DNA from 2 places in the Planococcus antarcticus DSM 14505 genome. Region 2 is predicted to be linked to the other one. Evidence: riboswitches for the same ligand, from Rfam matches in the RefSeq annotation. Region 2 holds a riboswitch; the other holds the start of a gene.
The links. Region 2 has a riboswitch for cyclic di-GMP ahead of BBH88_RS17930 (hypothetical protein). Riboswitches for the same ligand answer to the same signal wherever they lie in the genome.
Positions count from the first base shown of each region.

Region 1 (9,865 bases), 330 kb from region 2:
GTTGAGAGGCTGAAGTTGTTTGCGGCTGCTTTTCGAGAATGCCGATCAGTTTATCCAGCTGCTCAGAAATTTGCGTTAAGCTGGCAAGGTTTATATTGCTGTTTTTTTCTTCTGTCCCTTTAAACACAAGGGGATCTATAAATTTCGCAGTAAATTCGCTGGAGAGAACCTGCAGCTTTTGCTGAATTTTCTCCAGCAAGCCAATCAATTTATCGGCAGCATTTGCTGCACCTCCAGCCATTTGACCAGGTGCTGTAAAGTAGAGCTGTGTATTTCCGGCTAGAAGCTCCTGCAATTGAAGGATAGCGTATTGAATATCCGGCTGTTCAACCATCTCCTCCTCAACCGGTAGTTCCTGCAATAATGTCAATAAGGATTCCAGGCTTTTCAGTAATTCTTCTGCTGGTGCCTGTTCTTCGCTTGGAAGTTCCGCTTCTGTACCTAAAGAATTCAGCAAAGAGGCAAACAAGGCTTGATCTTGAACCGGTACAGCAGCTTTTTTTGATGCTGGGCTGATGGTTTGTGGAAACGATAGTTTCAATGCCTCCATCTGCTTAAATCCCTTCCACTAAGCTATTGGCTTTAGCTAAGCGATGAAACCGGATACTGGCCATTTCGTCAAAAAAGCTTTGTTCAGCCGCTTTGCTTTCTTCCTGGAAATGATTCAACTTTTGCTGCTTTAAATTTTCCCAAGTCTTTTCTTCCTGTGCTTTTTTTTGCAGTAGGCCTTGAGAAGTCGAAACATTTTTCTGCAAATACTCCAGTTCTCTTTTAGAGGACAGCGATTGATCTTGAAGCTGGTGAATATAGCCTTCTAGCATTCTCAATTCTGAAATATTGACGCCGCTTTGCTGTTTGGCGTTTTTCAGTTGCTCTATATCGCTGATTTGGCTTTGGATGGCTTTGTTTCGCTGATGCCCCACTTCATGCTGCTTAATGGCTTCAGCCATTTGGATCTGCGCAAAGCCCTTTTCATTTTCCTTTAGGTCCAATATTTTTTGAAATCGAAAGTTGAATTGTGTCAGTTTAAACGCCCCCAAATTGTGCTGATAGCCGCTCTATACTTTCTTCCAGTTTGGCTTTTTCATATATATCTTGCTGCAAGTATTCCTTGATCAATGGATGCGAACGAATCGCATCGTCAATCTCTTTATTGGCGCCACTCTTATAGGCACCGATATTGATCAGATCTTCTGAAGTTTCGTAGGCCGCAAGCAAACGTTTAAATTCCCGAGCTGCCAGCTGGTGTTCTTCCGAGACGACTTCGTGCATGACCCGGCTGACGCTGGCCATGACGTTGATCGCCGGGAACTGGCCTTTTTGGGCAATTTTGCGGTCCAAAACAATATGCCCGTCCAAAATTCCGCGCACCGCATCGGCAATTGGTTCGTTCATATCGTCGCCGTCCACTAAAACGGTGTAAAAAGCAGTAATGGAACCTTTGCTTGAAGTACCGGATCGCTCTAGCAGTTTGGGCAGCAGCGCAAAAACACTCGGCGTGTAGCCTTTACTGGTCGGTGGCTCACCCACTGCTAGACCGACTTCCCGCTGCGCCATGGCAAAACGGGTAACCGAATCCATCATGAGCATAACGTTTTTTCCTTGGTCCCGGAAATATTCGGCAATCGCTGTTGCGGTAAGTGCAGCTTTAATGCGTTGCATCGGCGTCTGGTCTGAAGTCGCCGCAACAACTACCGATTTTTTCAATCCTTCTGGACCGAGATCGCGTTCAATAAAGTCACGCACTTCACGTCCTCGTTCTCCGACTAAGGCGATGACATTGATATCAGCTTCCGTATTGCGGGCAATCATGCCCATCAAGGTACTTTTTCCAACGCCACTTCCAGCGAATACGCCAACACGCTGCCCCTGTCCGACAGTTAGCAACCCGTCAATCGCACGAACGCCGACTTCCAAAGGTTTATCGATTCTTGGCCGTTTCAGCGGATTGGGTGGCGCATTATTGGTTGAATATTTTTTCAAGCCACGGGGCAGCAAACTTTCATCAAGCGGCATCCCGGTTCCGTCAAGAACTTTTCCTAAAATAGAAGGACCGACTTTTATTTGAAGCGGTCCACCTGTTGCGACCACCAAACAACCCGGACCGACTTGAGAAAGATCCTGCAACGGCATGAGCATGATTCTATTTTCCTTGAAACCGACAACTTCCGCTTCAATCGGCGGTTCGTTGCGGTTTGGATACAGTAGGCAAAGCTCTCCGATTTTCGCATTCGGCCCTCTCGATTCAATTGTCAACCCGATGACTTGGATCACTTTTCCATGCTTTTGGATGGGCTCAATGTCATTCAGCAATTCCAAATACTCATCTTCCCACAGGTTCATCGTTGGTTTTCTCCTCACAATAAGCGAGCAATTGATTTTTGATTTCATCCAGTTGATTGTCGACCATGGCATCGTAGGATCCGCTCGCCGTATGAATCCGGCAGCCACCTGGCGTCAGATTAGCCACTGGAATCAGTTTCAATTCCGAATCCGCTTTAACGTAGGTCTTCAATTCTTCCAAAAACGGAATAATCATTGGATAATCTTCAGGAGACACCTGCATCGTGACATCTTCTGATTCCTCTACCTGCTTTAATGCATGTTGGATGATGTGTAACAATTGCTGCGTGTCCTGGCCCAATTCGTTATGAATCACTTTTTCTGCGATTGTGACACTTAATGACAACAGGAAAGGTTCAGCTTGCTGTATGATATTGGCTTTTTCTTCATAGGCCATTTCCAGCAATCGAGTCATTTCCAACCGTTTTTCAACACTGTCTTGTTCTGCCAGTTGCAGCCCTTGTTCAAATCCAGTCTGAAACCCCTGCTGTTCCGCTTGCTGTTCCATTTTTTTAGCGTATTGCTGAGCTTCCTGCTGTTTTTCATGCCACCATTCATCGATTTCCTGCTGTGAATTTTGTTGATCGCTCAGAATTTGAGTCTGCAATTGCTCGCGGCGAGATTCCAGTTCGTTGATTTCCTGAAACAACTGTTGTCGCTGCTGTCTCGGATCGTGTTCCTGATTACTGAAAACAGTTTTTTTAGTCTCGATTTTTCGGGTCTGGATAATTTTCTTTTCTTTCGAAAAAGACTGTGGAAGACGAATGATATTAGACAATTATTTCCTCTCCCCCTCCACGCGACACATCAATTTCTCCTTTTTCTTCCATGCTTCGAATCAAGCCAACGATATTCGTTTGCGCATTTTCCACATCTTTCAGTTTCACTGGCCCCATAACTTCAATTTCTTCGAGGATAGCTTCCGCTCTCCGCGTTGACATATTGCGGTAAATACTGTCTTTGACTTCTTCACTCGCTACTTTCAGCGCAAATGTCAGATCAGCATCGCTCACTTCACGGACAATTCGCTGAACGGAACGAGTTTCAAGCTTGACAATATCTTCGAAAACAAACATACGTTTTTTGATTTCCGTAACCAGTTCTGGATTGTCTTTTTCAAGTTCAGTTAAAATGGATTTTTCCGTACCGCGGTCAACATTGCTCAATACACGAACAATCGCTTCTACGCCACCGGTAGCTGTATAGTCCTGTGTTCCTGTAGCAGTCAACTTCCGCTCTAAAATTTGTTCTACTTGATGAATGACATCTGGAGAAGTACTTTCCATTAAAGCAATCCGCCTTGCAACTTCTGCTTGTTTGTCACTCGGTAATTCAGACAAAATCTTCGACGATTGCTTGGCATCCAAATAAGACAGCACTAATGCTATAGTTTGCGCTTGCTCATGTTGAAGAATGTTCAAAATTTGACTCGGGTCGGCTTTTCGCGCAAAACTAAAAGGTTTTACTTGAAGCCGGTTCGATAAACGGCTAATGGTGTCCATCGCCTTATCTTTCCCAAGTGCCTGCTCCAGGATATTCCGGGCATAAACCAAACCACCCTCATTCATATAATCCTGTGCCAGAATCATTTCATAGAATTCATTGATGACTCTTTCCGTTTGGCTGTTCCTCAACTGTCGGACATTGGAAATCTCCATCGTTAGTTGATCGATTTCCGGCTCTGTCAGTTGCTTAAATATCTCAATCGAAACATCGGGCCCTAAACCAACCAATAAGATGGCCACTTTTTGAATCCCTGTCAACTCATGCATTCCTCTAACCATTAGACACTCTCCTAGTCATCTGCCATCCATGACCGCAACAATTTAGTAAAGTCTTCAGGTCGTCCTTTGGCAAGCTTTTCGATCGTTTTTCGCTTCGGATTTGATCTGGCACTAAACTCAGACAAATCAATTTCTTCATCTTCAAGATTTACTTGGTTTGACTTGGCCAATGCCTGTTCAAATCCTTCAAACTCGTATTCTTCCTCGAACACTTCTTCTTTTTTCTTTTTGCGAAGCAATAGCAAAGCAATGATGATAATCAACACCAATACGACTGCTGCACAAATTACAATAAGAAGATTGTTCGGTATACCTGCCAGGAATGTTTCTTCCGGCTCTTCGTCTTCAATTACCGGACGCCCCTGGAATTCAGTAGCAAAAACAGAAATCCGGTCTTCCAGTTCCGCTTCTGTTGCAGGAAATTCATTCATACTTAATGAGGTACTGACAGCATTTTTCAGTAAATTACTGATATCCGTGACGTTTTCCTGTGTTAAGCTCGCCGGATTTTCAGGAACTGGCGGTTCCACACCCACATTGATTGTAATATCATCAATGACGTATGGACTCATTTCAATTTGCCGATTGATCCGATTGACTTCACTATTGATCCGTTCTTCAGTCCGTTCAGATTCGCTGTTGCCAGCACCGTCTAGACCTGGATAATTGGCGACTTCTGTTTCGCCGGTTCCCGCTGCGTCTTCAATGACCGTACCTTCGCTCGAATAGGTTTCAATAATGCGTTCTACACTAATATCCAAGCCTTCATTATTTTCAACATCTACGGGTTCAACCAATTGCTCTTCCCGCTTTTCTTTTGTGAAATCGATGTTCGTCATAACAGAAACGACTACCTTATCCTGCCCCAGCAGCAAGCCGAGCATTTGCTGCAACTCGCGCTGGATATCCTGTTCGATGCCTTTTTGGATTTCGCGATGCTGCTGGTAAACCGACAGATTGGTATCTGCTTGGCTGGCGTCCTGCACTTCAAACACTTGGCCGTTCTGATCCATGATAACAATCTGCTCAGCCGGTAAACTTGGAACCGATTTGCTGATTAAGTGATGCAAACCGTTAATCTGTTTCTGATCCAATTGCAACGTCGAATCGCCTTTGATAACGATGGAAGCCGTAGAGGTCTGTTCTTCATCAGTAATCCAAACATTTTCCTTCGGCAGCGTAATCATGACATTCGCTTCCGTCACTCCATCAATTTGTTCAATTAAATACGCCAGCTCATTTTGCATAGCGTCTCGTTCAACCACATCAAAATGACGATCAGTCATTCCGAGCCCCATGTTTTCGCTGAATATGCCGTAGTTCACATTGCCGTTTTTCGGAATGCCTTCCGCAGCCAGGCTGACTTTTAAATTGGCCAAATGCTCTTCAGGTACACTGATTGTTTTGCCATCGGCCGATACTTCCACTGGAATTGCCTGCTCTTCAATGGCGGTCTTAATCTCACCCGCCTCAGCTGCTGTCAAATTAGAATACAGCACCGAAAAATCAGAGCGATTGCTGAGAAAAACAAAAACAATCAAGATAATTAAGGTGAGTAAAAAGGAGCCAAGAACGGACCATTTCGTTACAGGAGAAAAACTGGTCCACGATTCACTCATCTTCGTTTTATATGCCGAAAACTTCTCTTTCATTTAGTCATCATCCCACCGGTCCACATCATACTTGCATTCTCATTACTTCTTGATAGGCTTCAACAACCTTGTTTCTCACCTGCATTGTCATCTGCAACGATAAACTGGCTTTTTGCGAAGCAATCATCACTTCGTGTACATCCTGAACTTCTCCCGTTACCAGCTGATTGGTCATTTTGTCCGATTCGTTTTGTGCTTTGCTCACTTCTTTTAATGCATCTTTAAAGATCTCTCCAAACCCTTCAACTTGGTTTTCAGGTTTTACTTTATCAAATAATTGATTTTGAATAAAAGGCGTTTGAATCCCGCTTATTTTTTCCATGGTGCCTCCTAGATATTTATAGTAAGATAAATTTTCTCTTTTAATACATCGCTTCGGTCGCTCTTTGCATGGCTCCCGCAAGAAGCCAGGCAAAGAACGCCTGTCTTCTTACTTCGCCTAGCCCGTGGACGCGCCTACGCTTAGAAATTTGGTGAATTTAGAAGCGAGCTCTCAATTTCACACTACTTTCATAAAGATATGGAGCAAGCCAGCGGAGACTCCCGCAGGAAAGCGGAGCTGGCTTGCGGAATATCACCGATGAAAATTAACGAGTTATTTCCCGATTTCTAGAGCCTTCATAAACATACTTTTTGATGCATTCAATGCGGTGACGTTTGCTTCATATGAACGGGTTGCTGACATCAGATCCACCATTTCTTTCAGTGGATCGACATTAGATGAACGGACATAGCCGTCTTCTCCAGCATCCGGATGTTCCGGCTCATAGGACAAAGTAAAAGGCGTTTCGTCTTCTTTGATTTCCGATACTTTGACACCAGATACTGACGTATTGCCTCTATTGATCACCGACTGCAATTGATTGGCAAAAGGCGAAGCGCCGTTTTGCGACAATTCAACTGTTTTCCGACGGTAAGGCATCCATTCCCCGTCCACGAGTTCGGCACGATTTGTATTGGCATTTGCGATGTTGGCGGACACGACATCCATGCGCATGCGATTGGCCGTCAATCCTGAAGCACTGATGTTAAACCCATTGAATAAACTCATCTTTTTTTATCTCCCTCCATTAATGACAGAGCTGAGACTGTTGAGTTTGCCGTTGACCCGTTCGGTAACAGCGTTATACCATAATTGGTTTTTTGCTAGTTCAGCCATCTCGACATCCATATCGACATTATTGCCATTGTTGTTGTATTTTGTGGAGCTATTAGTTAGAATTTCAGTTTTATCTGTTGAAGATTCATTGCTGAATGAAAGATGCCGATCATTGGTTTTATAGCTGGAGAGGCTTTGATTGTTCATTGCTGTATCCAACGCTGCTTGAAAGTCGACTTTTTTGCTTTTATAGTTGGCCGTGTCTACATTGGCAATATTTGCCGAATGCACTCGTTGTCTTAAAGTCGATGCTGAGAGGGCTTGTTCCATAGATTCAAGAGACTTAGGGAATATACTCATCAAAAAACTCCTTTTTTTAACAGTTAGTTAGTTAATAAAAATCCACCTTTAAAAAGGTGGATTTTTATCAAATCTACCACTTTGGTGACCCGGCTGCCTTTTACAATGTGTATTTAGGCCCGTAGCTTTGCGTCGTTACCTTTCGAGTAAGTTTGCCATTTTCATTATGATATTCTAATATTAAATTATTAAACTCGTTATTTCGTACTATTTTCTAAAATTAATAACAAAGTGATAATATCACGTTTCAATAATTTTGTATATTTTTCTTTTTTAAAATATAAAATGATATATTTTCCATATTAATCTAAAAGTCTCTATTTTTTTCGCATTTATAATGGTATGCTACGCGAGAAATATCGAAATAGGCTTTGAGAGGGAGAAATTATATGTTTCGTGGATTATATACCGCTACATCAGGGATGATGGCCAACAATAGACAGCAACAAATATTGACAAACAATCTATCAAATGCCAATACACCCGGTTTCAAAGAAGACCAAACCGTCTTGCGCGCTTTTCCTGATCAATTGATTAAAGCGATGGACACTAGTAAAAAAGGTACAATAGTCCCCCGAAATATTGGGACTTTGACTACAGGAGTATATACACAGGAAGGTATCCCATCTTTTCTGCAAGGCCCTTTAAAAGAAACCGGGAATTTGACAGATATGGTGCTGATGGATGAATTACTTCCAACAAATCCCGAAACTCAACAGAAAGGTAGCATGGTTTTTGCAGTAGCTGCGGAAAATGAAGAAGTACGCTACACAAAAAACGGCTCCTTCGCCGTCGATGCTGAAGGTTTTCTGACTTCCAGCGATGGTTTTCTCGTTTTAGGTGAAAATCAGGAACCCATTCAGGTGGGTTCAACTGACTTTACTGTACAGGACAATGGCCAAATCATTTTAGCTGATGGGACACAAGGAGATCGCCTATGGATCGGCCATACTGAAAATCCAGACCAGTTCGTAAAAGAAGGACAGAATCTCTTGCGTTGGGCCGGAGATCCGGAAACTCCTCCTCAATTTATTGAGAATGTTGATTTGCTGAATGCTACAGACAGCTTTGTAAAACAAGGCTTCATTGAACAATCGAATGTAGATTTGACCAGAACCATGACAGATATGATGACAACTTACCGTGGCTTCGAATCAAACCAAAAAGTAATACAGGCTTACGATCGCAGCATGGAAAAAGCAGTCAACGAAATTGGGCGCGTCTAGGAGGTAACTATACAGTTGAATATCCAAATGAATACCGCAAGCAACACCATGGGTGAACTGCAAAAAAAAATCGATTTGATTGGCAATAATATTGCCAATGTAAACACCACTGGCTATAAGCGCCAAGAAGCCAGTTTTTCGGATGCTCTTGTGCAGTCCATCGAAAAACAAGTCGGGCCACAAAATGAAGTTGGGCGAAATACGCCTTTCGGTTTGCGCATCGGTGCCGGCGCAATTCTTTCACAGACAGCAACCCGCAACGAACAAGGCTCCATTCGCCAAACGGATCGGCCGCTTGATTTTATGATCCAAGGCGAATCGGCTTACTTCCGTATTTCATCCGAAGACAATACGTTTTTTACAAAAGACGGATCTTTTCAAGTACAGCCAGTCCCGAATTCAAACCAAGTAAGCTTAGTTACGGCTAACGGTGATGCAGTTCTCGCAGCCAACAACCAGCCGATTGTTTTCGACGCTGACTATAAAGACATCCAACTAAATGGCAATGGAACTTTAGAGATTTCCTATCAAGATCCTACTAAACAACCGACTGAAATCCAACTGGGTATCGCGCAAATAAATCGGACGGACTCACTCGAAAAAATAGGCGGCAACCGATTCCAACTGACCGGCACGGAAGCTGAACAACTCGCCAACGGCAATTTGCAGTTTATTGATCTGTCTCAGCAAAGGGATGGAACGATTGGTGTGAAGCAAGGCGCTTTGGAAATGTCCAATGTTGAACTGGCTGACGAAATGACGGAATTGATTTCTACGCAACGATTGTTTCAATCACAAGGAAGAGCCATTTCTTATGCAGACGACATGATGGGCTTGGTTAATACCATTAAAGGATAACGAAAAAAGAGCAGGCACCCAGCGGGGTGCCTGCTCTTTTTCTATGTATCCTACTCGGAAGAAATCACTCCAGGCGGACGCTTTCCGGGGGGCACGGCTTCAGCCGCTTCCCTCGCTACGCTCAGTCCAGGGTCTTCAGCTCGCGCTGATCCCCCAGGAGTCGCCGCCTTCCGCTCTTCCTTCTAGGAATCATGGTGACAAATCATTAGTAGCAGTCTTTATCATTAGTACTCAACTCGACTTGTTGGAGAATTACTCAATAAACTATTTCACTATTGATTTAACTTATTTAAGATATGGAGCAAACCAGTGGAGACTCCCGCGGGAAAGCGAGACAGCCGAGACCCTGCAGGAGCGTAGCGACGAAGCGGCTTGGCGCTCGCCCGCAGGAAAGCGGAGCTGGTTTGTGGAATATCAGCACAACTAACTACCCATCACTTATCCAAAATTCATTATCTCAAAAAGTCCATCAAACTTGGTTGGATGATTTTTGATGTTGCAGCGAGGCTGGCTTGGTAAACACTTTCTTCGCTCTTTAGCTTG
Region 1 is NZ_CP016534.2:211,297-221,161, reverse strand. It holds gene BBH88_RS01190 (flagellar hook-length control protein FliK) at 1-550, opposite strand, end outside; gene fliJ (flagellar export protein FliJ) at 555-1,040, opposite strand; gene fliI (flagellar protein export ATPase FliI) at 1,027-2,343, opposite strand; gene BBH88_RS01175 (FliH/SctL family protein) at 2,324-3,121, opposite strand; gene fliG (flagellar motor switch protein FliG) at 3,114-4,127, opposite strand; gene fliF (flagellar basal-body MS-ring/collar protein FliF) at 4,139-5,779, opposite strand; gene fliE (flagellar hook-basal body complex protein FliE) at 5,805-6,101, opposite strand; gene flgC (flagellar basal body rod protein FlgC) at 6,375-6,830, opposite strand; gene flgB (flagellar basal body rod protein FlgB) at 6,837-7,238, opposite strand; cyclic di-GMP riboswitch class I at 7,319-7,405, opposite strand; gene BBH88_RS01145 (flagellar hook-basal body protein) at 7,628-8,464, shown strand; gene BBH88_RS01140 (flagellar hook-basal body protein) at 8,480-9,322, shown strand; gene flgL (flagellar hook-associated protein FlgL) at 9,775-9,865, opposite strand, start outside.
Region 1: it holds a riboswitch for cyclic di-GMP, as region 2 does, so the genes downstream of both, flgB (flagellar basal body rod protein FlgB) here and BBH88_RS17930 (hypothetical protein) in region 2, are expected to answer to the same signal.

Region 2 (9,865 bases):
TTTTTACAGCTATTGCTTCCTCTTGGTTAATATCGGTGATTTCATAATACTTTGTTCCTTCTTCATATTTATTAGAGAAGTTCCCACTTGTGTCAGAACTTTCTTGGTCATAATAGGAAGTAACTTCGCCAATTTTAGCACCTATTTTTTCTTCTTTAACTTCCTCTTCTGTAACAACATAATTTCCATTCTCCCATTTAACGAATGAATAAACCCATGCATTGGAGGTTTGTATTTCATTCTCTGAATCTCTATCAACAAAAGAGCAACCTGTTACTGTAAGAAATCCAAAAATCATTACTAATAAAATCTTTTTCATAGATACACCTCCGATATATTAGACGTTATATTTCTTTTGAAGTTACAATTTTATAGTTTCCCTTAACCTCCCCGATAGTTTAATGTATAGCAAATTTCGTACTGATTTGTAATAGAAAATGCAGGGATACAACAGCTGTTGTATCCCTGCAAATTTAATGTAATTTTTACATAAGACCCTTTTATATCAACAAAAATTGACTACCAAATCAGCATATAATTTGATAGTCAATTTTACTTACATTTTTAATGTTTGCGATAGGTAACAGAACCCGTTACGTTTTACAGACTTCCTTCTTTTTGTTCGTCATCTGAGAAGACACCTTTCCGTTCCATGTCTCCCCATACTGATTTTTTCTTGAAAGCGTAAAACAGACCTTGCACACGCCAGAAATTCATCAGAATACGGTACCAAAACGTCTCCGTCAGTGCATAAGCATAGAGAACGAGGATACTTTTGACGGTTGGATACTTATGATAAGTCCACTCCTCCAGCAGCACGGCGAGCGCAGACAAAAGGGAACCGTACAGCACCATCACCAACAGCATAATAATGGCAATATCCGTCTCAATAAAGGAGAACGTAAAGCCTCCGATAATGATGAAATAGCCGATCACTTCAAAGACAGCACTCAACAGTTCAATAAAGACGTAATAAGGCATCGAAAACAACCCGATTCCTCTGTATTTCGGATTGAACATCATGCCGCGGTGCGTCCATAACGTTTCTGCAAGGCCTCTTTGCCAGCGGATACGCTGTGCACGCAAGGATGCTACAGTGCTTGGTGCTTCTGTCCAGCAAACCGGGTCTTGGATGTATTCGATTCGCTGTTTTGATTTTTCATCTTTGATGGATCGGTGCAAACGGACAATCAATTCCATGTCTTCACCGACGGTATCAGTTTTATAGCCGCCCACTTTAATGACACGGCTTTTCTCAAAGACACCAAACGCACCCGAAATGATCAGCAGGATATTAACACGACTAAAGCCAAGGCGTCCGATCAGGAAAGCGCGGAAGTATTCGATAATCTGCATGACTTCCAGTGGCTTTTTCGGCAGCGCCACTTGCTCGATGACACCGCGGTTAATCTTGCAGCCATTGGCGATTCTTACGGTCCCGCCTGTCGCTGTCACCATCCCGCTGGAATCAACAATCGGTTTCATGGTTTTCAGCAACGCATCCTGTTCCAAGATCGAATCACCATCAATTGCCGCAAAATACGGATATCTGGAAAAATTGACTCCTGCATTCAAGGCATCCGCCTTCCCGCCATTTTCTTTTTCAATCAAAAACAAGTTAGGGTGAAGGGTTGAGCGATAGGCCCGCTTAATCTCCCCTGTTTTAAAATAAGTCCGAATAGCCAGCTCAATCGGTTCCATCTTGAATTGGACCCGCACTTTGTCACTGGTCCTATCAGTAGAACCGTCATTGACCACAATGATTTCGTATTGAGGATAATTCAAATTCAATAACGAACGGACCGTGCTGACTACTCCCGCTTCCTCGTTGTAAGCGGGAACCAGGATGGAAATTGGGTAGGTGTCTTTGTTAATAGACATTTCCTCGATTTGTTCCTGACGGTTCAATTTTTTCTCTTTGTTTATTTTCGGGCTGGCGACCAGAAAAAGAAGCAAGTAAATCGCTCCAGCGACGAGCATATAACCAATTATTGCCCAGGAAATAATTTCGATGAATAATGTGATTCCGGTTCCACTCATGTGAGGTTCCCGCCTCCCCTTGTCAGCATATGTTTGGCGATATCCCTGGCATATGCATCCGTGTGATCAGTCACCACCTGCTCAAGCATTGTGTTACCTCCTTTAAAGACTTTGATGTTTTCAGCACCCGCAAAACGTACCCACCACACATTGTCCGACAGCAGGTCGACCAGATTTTGTTTATATTGCTCAAAATGACATGCGCCCGTTAGCTTAGCTGCGTACATCCGCTCTTGCCAGTATTCCGAATCAAAGAATTCCGGAAGAATAGCAGGGTTTGCCATTTTTTTGTAATCGCACAAACTGCTCATGGCCTTCAAGCGGACTTCCTTGCGCTCATCCCTCAGCTTCTTTTCGACAAATGGGAAGAGCATATCAATCTGGTGTTCTCCGCTGAATGTGATGAAGGCGTGAAGCATATTTTCTGAAATGTCCTCTTTTAATTGCATCCGATCCAGCGTCGTCTTTAATAAATTCTCATCCAGACGGTACAGCAATTCCTTGATCATACCAAATGACAATTCGCCGCTCTCGATGGCCGCATTCATCAGCCGCACTTCCTGCAATGTCGCGCAGACACGGATGCATTGACGAAACTCTTCATCCCGTTTGCTGATTTTCATGAAATGCTGATAAACATCTTCTTTCAAAGAAAAAAGCCGAAAGTCTTCGATAAAATACAAGGCATTGATGCGCTCTGCCCATTGCCCTTTCTTTAAGGCACGGCGGTAATACTCCGCTAAATGTTTGTCTGCTAGGAGGTGAATTCTTGCTTTCTGTTCTTCCTGAAAATTTTCACCTAAAAATTCATCAAGCATGGTTTCCATGAATCTGAAATGATTTTTCTTTGCAGTAGGCAAAGTTGGTTCAACCCGCTTTGTCCCTTCTATATATTTCCTGAAGTCAGGCTTTAGCGTTTCCATCGTTTTTCTTATCTCATTTTCTGCAGCTAAATTTTTCATTTTCCAGCCAATTAGCAAAGCTAAAATCAGCAATTGAATGCCCAACAAACTGAAGACGACCCATATAAAAATTTCTATCATAAAAAAAATCTCCTTTTCAGAGCCATCTTGTATCATTTTTATTTCATACAAATATTTCAAAAAAATCATGATAGCTGATAATTTATGGATATTATACCATATTTCATCTCTTTTAACTGGTAGAAAAAAACAGCAAAGTTCAGCCGAACGGGCCCCCCTTGCTGTTTAACGTCTTTTTATCCTGTCTCAACGGAAAGGCTATCACCAACTTTTCAAGTAGGAGATTCATTGTCCGTAAAAGTCCGATTGGATCGGGCCGGCAGGATGTCAGTTACATAGACATTGCCGCAGGACGCGGCGTTCTTAGTCTATGTTCTTCTTTTCCTCAATGGATAGTGCCCATTGAGTGAAGTTTCTCTTTATCCCGCTTTAACGGTCAGTACGACTCCCTCTCTTCAAGTGGGAGTCACTGTCCGTAAAAGTCCGATTGGATCAACTAACACTCAATGGATAGTGCCCATTGAGTGAAGTTTCTCTTTATGGGGACATCGTTTTCCAGCTGTCTACGTGGTGGATGGCGATGCCGCCAAATCCTTTTGATTCGGCATAATAGGCGGATACTGCAGCTAGTTCTCCGTCCATGAAGGCTTCTCCTTCTTCATAGAAAGAAATGCCATCCCCTTCATCGGTTTGGCCTGTTTCAACTCCCACCACTACTCTTTTGCCATACTTTTCTCCATAGGCGATTTCATTTTTCACGAGCTCCATGATCCTAGCTGCCGAATCGCGATAGGCCATCAAGGTGACGCTGTGCGTGTTGGCGATCACCCATTTGGCGAGTACGCCGTTGCCATAGGTATTTTTATAAGAGATTTCATCGAACCAGAAAGGCAAATCTGCCTCGAGCGGCAAGTTCAATGCAGCCGTGCTGGTTTTGGCTTTCATCAGCAGAGCTTGATAAGACTTGACTGTCGCTGCCCGATTGGTATTCCATCCGCTGTACAGATATGGCTCTACGTCCAGGTGGACACCAGCAAATTTTTGATCCGGCGCAGATCCTTGCTGATAAACCGATAACCAAGACATCAACCGATCCTGTTTGCTAAAGCCTTTTGGCGCTACCCAATCAGCAGCTCCGTCCAATGCATAGATGGCCATGCCGACAACTCCCGCTTTTTCGATAAAGCTTCGATAAACACTGACCGGAATATCGGCATCAATCTGCACGTAGACTTTATTGACATCTTTACTTTCCAAAAAAGCGAGTGTGCCCGCTTCATCGCTGTAGATCATCCATGGATTCCATAACCAGGTGGCTTTTACATCCATCTCGGCAGCTTGTGCATCAAAACCATTTTGTGTCAGCATAAACAACAACCATACACCCGCCATCATTAGTTTTTTCATTTCCCCGTATCCTCCCGTTCTGTCAGCCGTGGCTCATAGAACGAGACCCAGGCAACCTGGCAACCTTGCGTTTTTCAACGGTTAGGCTCATGGCTTTGCGTCCTTCCCTTTCGGTGAAGTTTGCCTTTTTCAGATTTTCATTATTATATGTCAAATAATTCAATTACGCTATCTTTTTTTTACCCCTTTTCAAAATGAAGATTTAACGCAATAATCAACAATAGGATTTCTGTATTTCCTGAACAAAAGGAGTGAACCATATGTCCGTAGCATTGCTTGAAGACGAAATCACATTGGCTTTGATAAAGGCCTTAAAAGAAGGCAAGATAAATGAATTTCAGGACATCCTGGAAGAACTTCAGCCATATGATATGGCCATACAGTACCGGCATCTGCCGGACAAGCACCGCAATAAATTCCTGCTGTTTCTGACAATACGCCAATTGACGGAAGTGATGCAGGAACTCTCCAAAAATGAGCAGATCGATATTCTCCACAAATTGGGGCTGGAAAAATCGGCAAAAGTCCTTGACCGTATGGACAATGACGACTTAGCGTTGCTGTTGGCCGATTTGGAACCCGAACGAATCGAAGAGCTACTGTCGCAGATCAATCAGGACGATTCCAGATTTGTCCAAAACACCATGACTTACCCCCCTGAAACTGCCGGCCGTCTGATGAATAACCGCTATGTGTGGATTCCACGCCATTACACAATTCGGGAAGCCGTCGACAAAATTAAGCATTTTGCCGAATTAGCGGAATACCTAAACTACCTTTATGTCGTAGATGAGGACAAGAAATTGGTAGGCGTCGTCTCCTATAAGGATTTGATCCTCGGAAATCTTGAAGACAAAATTGAGGAAGTCATGTACAACCGCGTCGTGAAAGCCGACGTATTGACCGACCAGGAAGACGCGGCCCAATTGATCAGCCGTTATGATTTTGTCACGCTTCCGATTGTGGAAAAAGACAATACCCTCGCAGGGGTGATAACGGTCGATGATGTCATCGATGTCGTTATGCAGGAAGCAAATGAAGATATCGAAAAACTATCGGCTTCGGGTAAATCAATCGACTTTAACACTCCAGCATTAACTGCAGCGTATCGCCGCTTGCCCTGGCTCATTCTTCTGCTGTTTATCGGCCTGTTTTCCGGCGGCATCATCAGCCGTTTTGAAAATACATTGCAGACAGTAGTTGCTTTGACGTTCTTTATGCCGATGATTGCCGGCATGACAGGAAACACTGGGACCCAGTCACTGTCCGTTGTGGTCCGTGGACTGGCTTCACAAAAGCTGGACTACAAGCAAACCATCCAGCTGATCATCAGGGAATTATGGGTCGGCATCATCATCGGCGCCATCTGTTCTGTACTCATCTTATTAATAGCGTATGTATGGCAAGGCAATTTTGTGCTGGGCATAGTGGTCGGCAGTTCCCTGCTAATGACTTTAATCATTGGTACGTTAGCCGGAACCATTATTCCTCTTGTGCTTTATCGATTCAATATCGATCCAGCGGTGGCATCCGGCCCTCTAATTACGACCATCAATGATATCCTGTCGTTGCTGATTTATTTCGGCATGGCGACCCTGTTTATTTCTCAATTGATGTAATTCATTTTTTCAAGCAATTGTCTTTATTCATAGTAAGTTACTCTGTATAATAGGTGATAATGTTAGGAGGCGAGTGCATGACAATCCCGAAACCCCTTGTCCAAACCAATCAAACTTTTATCGTCGTCACGGTGTTAGCAGCGCTCTTGCTCCATCCAGCCATTCTGCTATTGCCGTTTGCTGTTGGCGTTTATACATTGATTACAAAGAAAAATCCAGTGATCCTCTTCAGCCGACGCTTTTTGAAAAAACCGATGGCGGATTATCAACAGGAAGATAAAGATCAGCAACTGTTCAACCAATGGATTGCGACGATTTGTTTAGGGATGTCGCTCGTCTTCTTCTCAATCGATATTCCATCCCTTGCCTACGCTTTTAGCATACTGGTCATTATTGCAGCTGGAGTTGCGCTCATGGGCTATTGCATCGGCTGCACTGTCCGTTACCGCTATATGATGTGGAAGCACAATCGAACAGCATAAAGAAAAAAGACCGGAAGCAATCGCTTCCGGTCTTTTCTATCTATAGCAAAATCGTTATTTTATTTGGCCGTTGCCGCGCACGATGTATTTAGTCGACGTCAAAGCAGGCAGGCCCATTGGTCCGCGCGCATGGAGCTTCTGTGTGCTGATGCCGATTTCGGCGCCGAAGCCGAATTCAAAGCCATCCGTGAATCGGGTGGAAGCATTGTGATACACTGCTGCTGCATCAATTTCCATAAAGAATTGATCGACGTTTTCAGAGTTGGAAGAAATGATGGTTTCTGAATGCTTGGTTCCGTATGTGTTGATGTGCTCAATTGCTTCACTTACACCCTCAACGGTTTTCATCGCCACTTCCAGCCCCAAATACTCGGTTCCCCAATCTGCTTCTTCTGCAGGTCTCACATTAGGAAAGAGTTTCTGTACGGCCTCATCTCCATGGATTTCCACCTGATTGTCCAGCAATGCGCCTATCAATTCCGGTAAATGCTCCTCTGCCCAAGTTTTGTGGACCAGAATGCTTTCACAGGAATTACACACTGATGGCCGCTGTGTTTTGGCATTTAGCGCAATTGCCATGGCCATTTTGACATCCGCTGTCTCATCAATATAGACATGGCAGTTTCCTGCGCCAGTTTCTAATACCGGAACAGTAGAGTTTTGGACGACTGTCTGAATCAGCTTGGCACCCCCGCGAGGAATCAGCACATCAAGATACTGGTTGAGCTTGAACATATGGGAAGCTGCTTCCCTGCTCGTGTCTTCCAATAATTGAACTGATTCAACTGGCAATTCACTCTTTTCAAGTGCACGGTGGATAACAGCAACAATCGCTTTATTGGAATGGATCGCTGTGGAACTGCCACGCAGTACTACAGCATTACCGGTTTTTAGACATAAGCTGGAAGCATCGACCGTGACATTAGGGCGAGCTTCATAAATCATGCCCACAACGCCTAAAGGCACGCGAATTTTGGACATTGTTAGACCGTTCGGACGCTCCCATTTTTCCAGCACTTCCCCGACAGGATCCGCCAACTTCGTCAATTGAATCAAAGCATCCGCCATATCTTTTAACCGAGGTTGATCCAGTTTCAGACGGTCTACCAGGGAATCACTCATTCCATTTTGGCGTCCTACTTCAACATCCTTGCTGTTTTCTTCCAGAATATAAGCTTGTTCTTCCAGCAATTGGACTGAAATGGAACGCAAAGCGTTGTTTTTTTGCTTGCTCGTTGACTTTGCCAATACTGCTGAAGCCTGTTTCGCTTGGATCGCTTTTTGAAGAAGTTCACTTTTTTCAATTTGCTGTTCTTGAAGAAGTTCGGTCATTCCTGATACCCCTTTCAATTTCTATTACTCAAACACCCATTTTTGTTTTCACACCAATATAGGTCCCATCGCCTTTGCCCTGAAAAATATCGACCAGTTTTTCGCTGCCTGTACCGGAACCGATAAATACCTGAACGCCGAGAGCCAATGCTGTACGAGCCGCTTCAACTTTGGATTTCATACCGCCAGTTCCGACATCAGAGCCGGCAGAAGATGTGGCTTCTACTAAATGATCAGGAATTTCTCGAAGATAGAGATATTTTTGAGCCTGAGGATTGGTTCTTGGATTGTCTCGGTATATCCCATTGATATCTGTTAAAATCATTAGGAAATCTGCGTGGACAAGTCCACTGACTAACGCCGATAGCATATCATTGTCTCCAAACGTCAGCTCTTTCACAGAAACCGAATCATTTTCATTGATGATCGGCATGACGTTTCGTTCTAATAACTTTGAAATCGTATCATTGGCATTTTTATAAAGATCTTTTGTCAATAAAAGCTGTGCCGCTACAATACTGTGTTTTCTGCATTCATCTGCATAGGCCTGCAGCAACAGGCTTTGGCCTACCGCAGCGGCTGACTGCTTGTCAACCACCGTATCCGGACGTGATAAATAGCCCATGCTTGTGCATCCTGCAGCAACTGCTCCAGATGATATCAATATTACTTCGTGCCCATCTTGCTTTAAGCGAGCTAGTGCATCCACGTGCTCACGCAACTTTTCGATTGACAGTTTGCCACGTTCATCTGTCAATGAGCTGCTGCCTATCTTCACAACAATTCTCTTCTTCTCCACGTGCAGTCACCACCCGATTTTAATAAATAAAAAAAATTCTTCCATTTCATCTAAAAGCGGAAGAACCTTGTCTCCGTGACTTTATTTTATTAGCGTATTTCACCGAATTTGTTTAGTAGAGTTATTATGCACTATTTTGTATTTTAAGTCAATCTAACAAAGCGTTTTTCCTTTATAAAAGTGTTAAAGTATTTATTTTATACGATATATATGTATATTTATCCACGCTAATGAGATTTTCAAATGCACGTTCCCTATGTATCGGTACTTCGATCAGATACCGACGGAATAACAGTTCAACTTATTCTATATAAAAAGAAAGTTAACTTATGTTGAAAATGTCAGTCTATCACAACTACTTTACTCCGCAAACAGAACTTTAGACGGAAGAGCATCCGCAAATTTAAAACAAAAAAGCATGGATCCATAAGTCCATGCTTGTCTCTTGGCTTATTTAGAACCCGCGCTCCATGTTATTTCCCAGCTAAAAGCTTTGGCCATGTCGCGGTGTCCAGCAAAATACTCGACCACTTTTTTGACGCTTAAGGTCTGATTTTTGCATTTTCAATCAGTGTAATGGCACACATCCTTTTGCCTTTACGATGTTCATCCAAACGGACTTCGAGATCAGGTCCGTTTTTTTGCTTTAATGTGACGACTCCGTCCACTTTTCCTTCTGCATCCACCAGCAGTGCTACTGCATCCAAATCAATCGATGAATCCGTTTGGCTAACATCCCAGCCCAGGCCAATTTTCAATTGCTTTAAATCGGGATGCGCTTTCATTGAATCCACTTTTTGTCCTTTAACCAATACACCCATTCATTTCCCTCCTTGAATGCTAGATTATTTAATTTAACTATATCGTGAAATTTCCTATTTCCACTCTATTCTGTGTTTTCACAAAAACAATCCCGCAAGGTTCTGCCCTGCGGGATTGTTGTATTTATTATAGCGGGCGGTAATCTGCCTGCAGCTGCTTTAAGCTTCTGTATTTCAGGATTTGGGCTACATACCAGAGCAGTACTACTAAAGTAATGCATGCTCCGATAATGGCGGACACCTGATAATCCATATTCAAGCCTTCCGGTGCATAGAAGATATACATCGATACAACTGCTGTCATGAAGATGGCGGGCACTCCAGCCACCCAGTGGAACTTGAAGTTCTGCAACAGATAGACGGCAGCTGTCCAAAGCATAAA
Region 2 is NZ_CP016534.2:3,645,890-3,655,754, forward strand. It holds gene BBH88_RS17915 (hypothetical protein) at 1-319, opposite strand, end outside; gene BBH88_RS17920 (glycosyltransferase family 2 protein) at 601-2,040, opposite strand; gene BBH88_RS17925 (hypothetical protein) at 2,037-3,083, opposite strand; gene BBH88_RS17930 (hypothetical protein) at 3,561-4,430, opposite strand; cyclic di-GMP riboswitch class I at 4,478-4,565, opposite strand; gene mgtE (magnesium transporter) at 4,691-6,049, shown strand; gene BBH88_RS17940 (DUF4395 domain-containing protein) at 6,127-6,531, shown strand; gene BBH88_RS17945 (glutamate-5-semialdehyde dehydrogenase) at 6,586-7,863, opposite strand; gene proB (glutamate 5-kinase) at 7,892-8,662, opposite strand; gene BBH88_RS17955 (TerD family protein) at 9,205-9,483, opposite strand; gene BBH88_RS17960 (carbon starvation CstA family protein) at 9,611-9,865, opposite strand, start outside.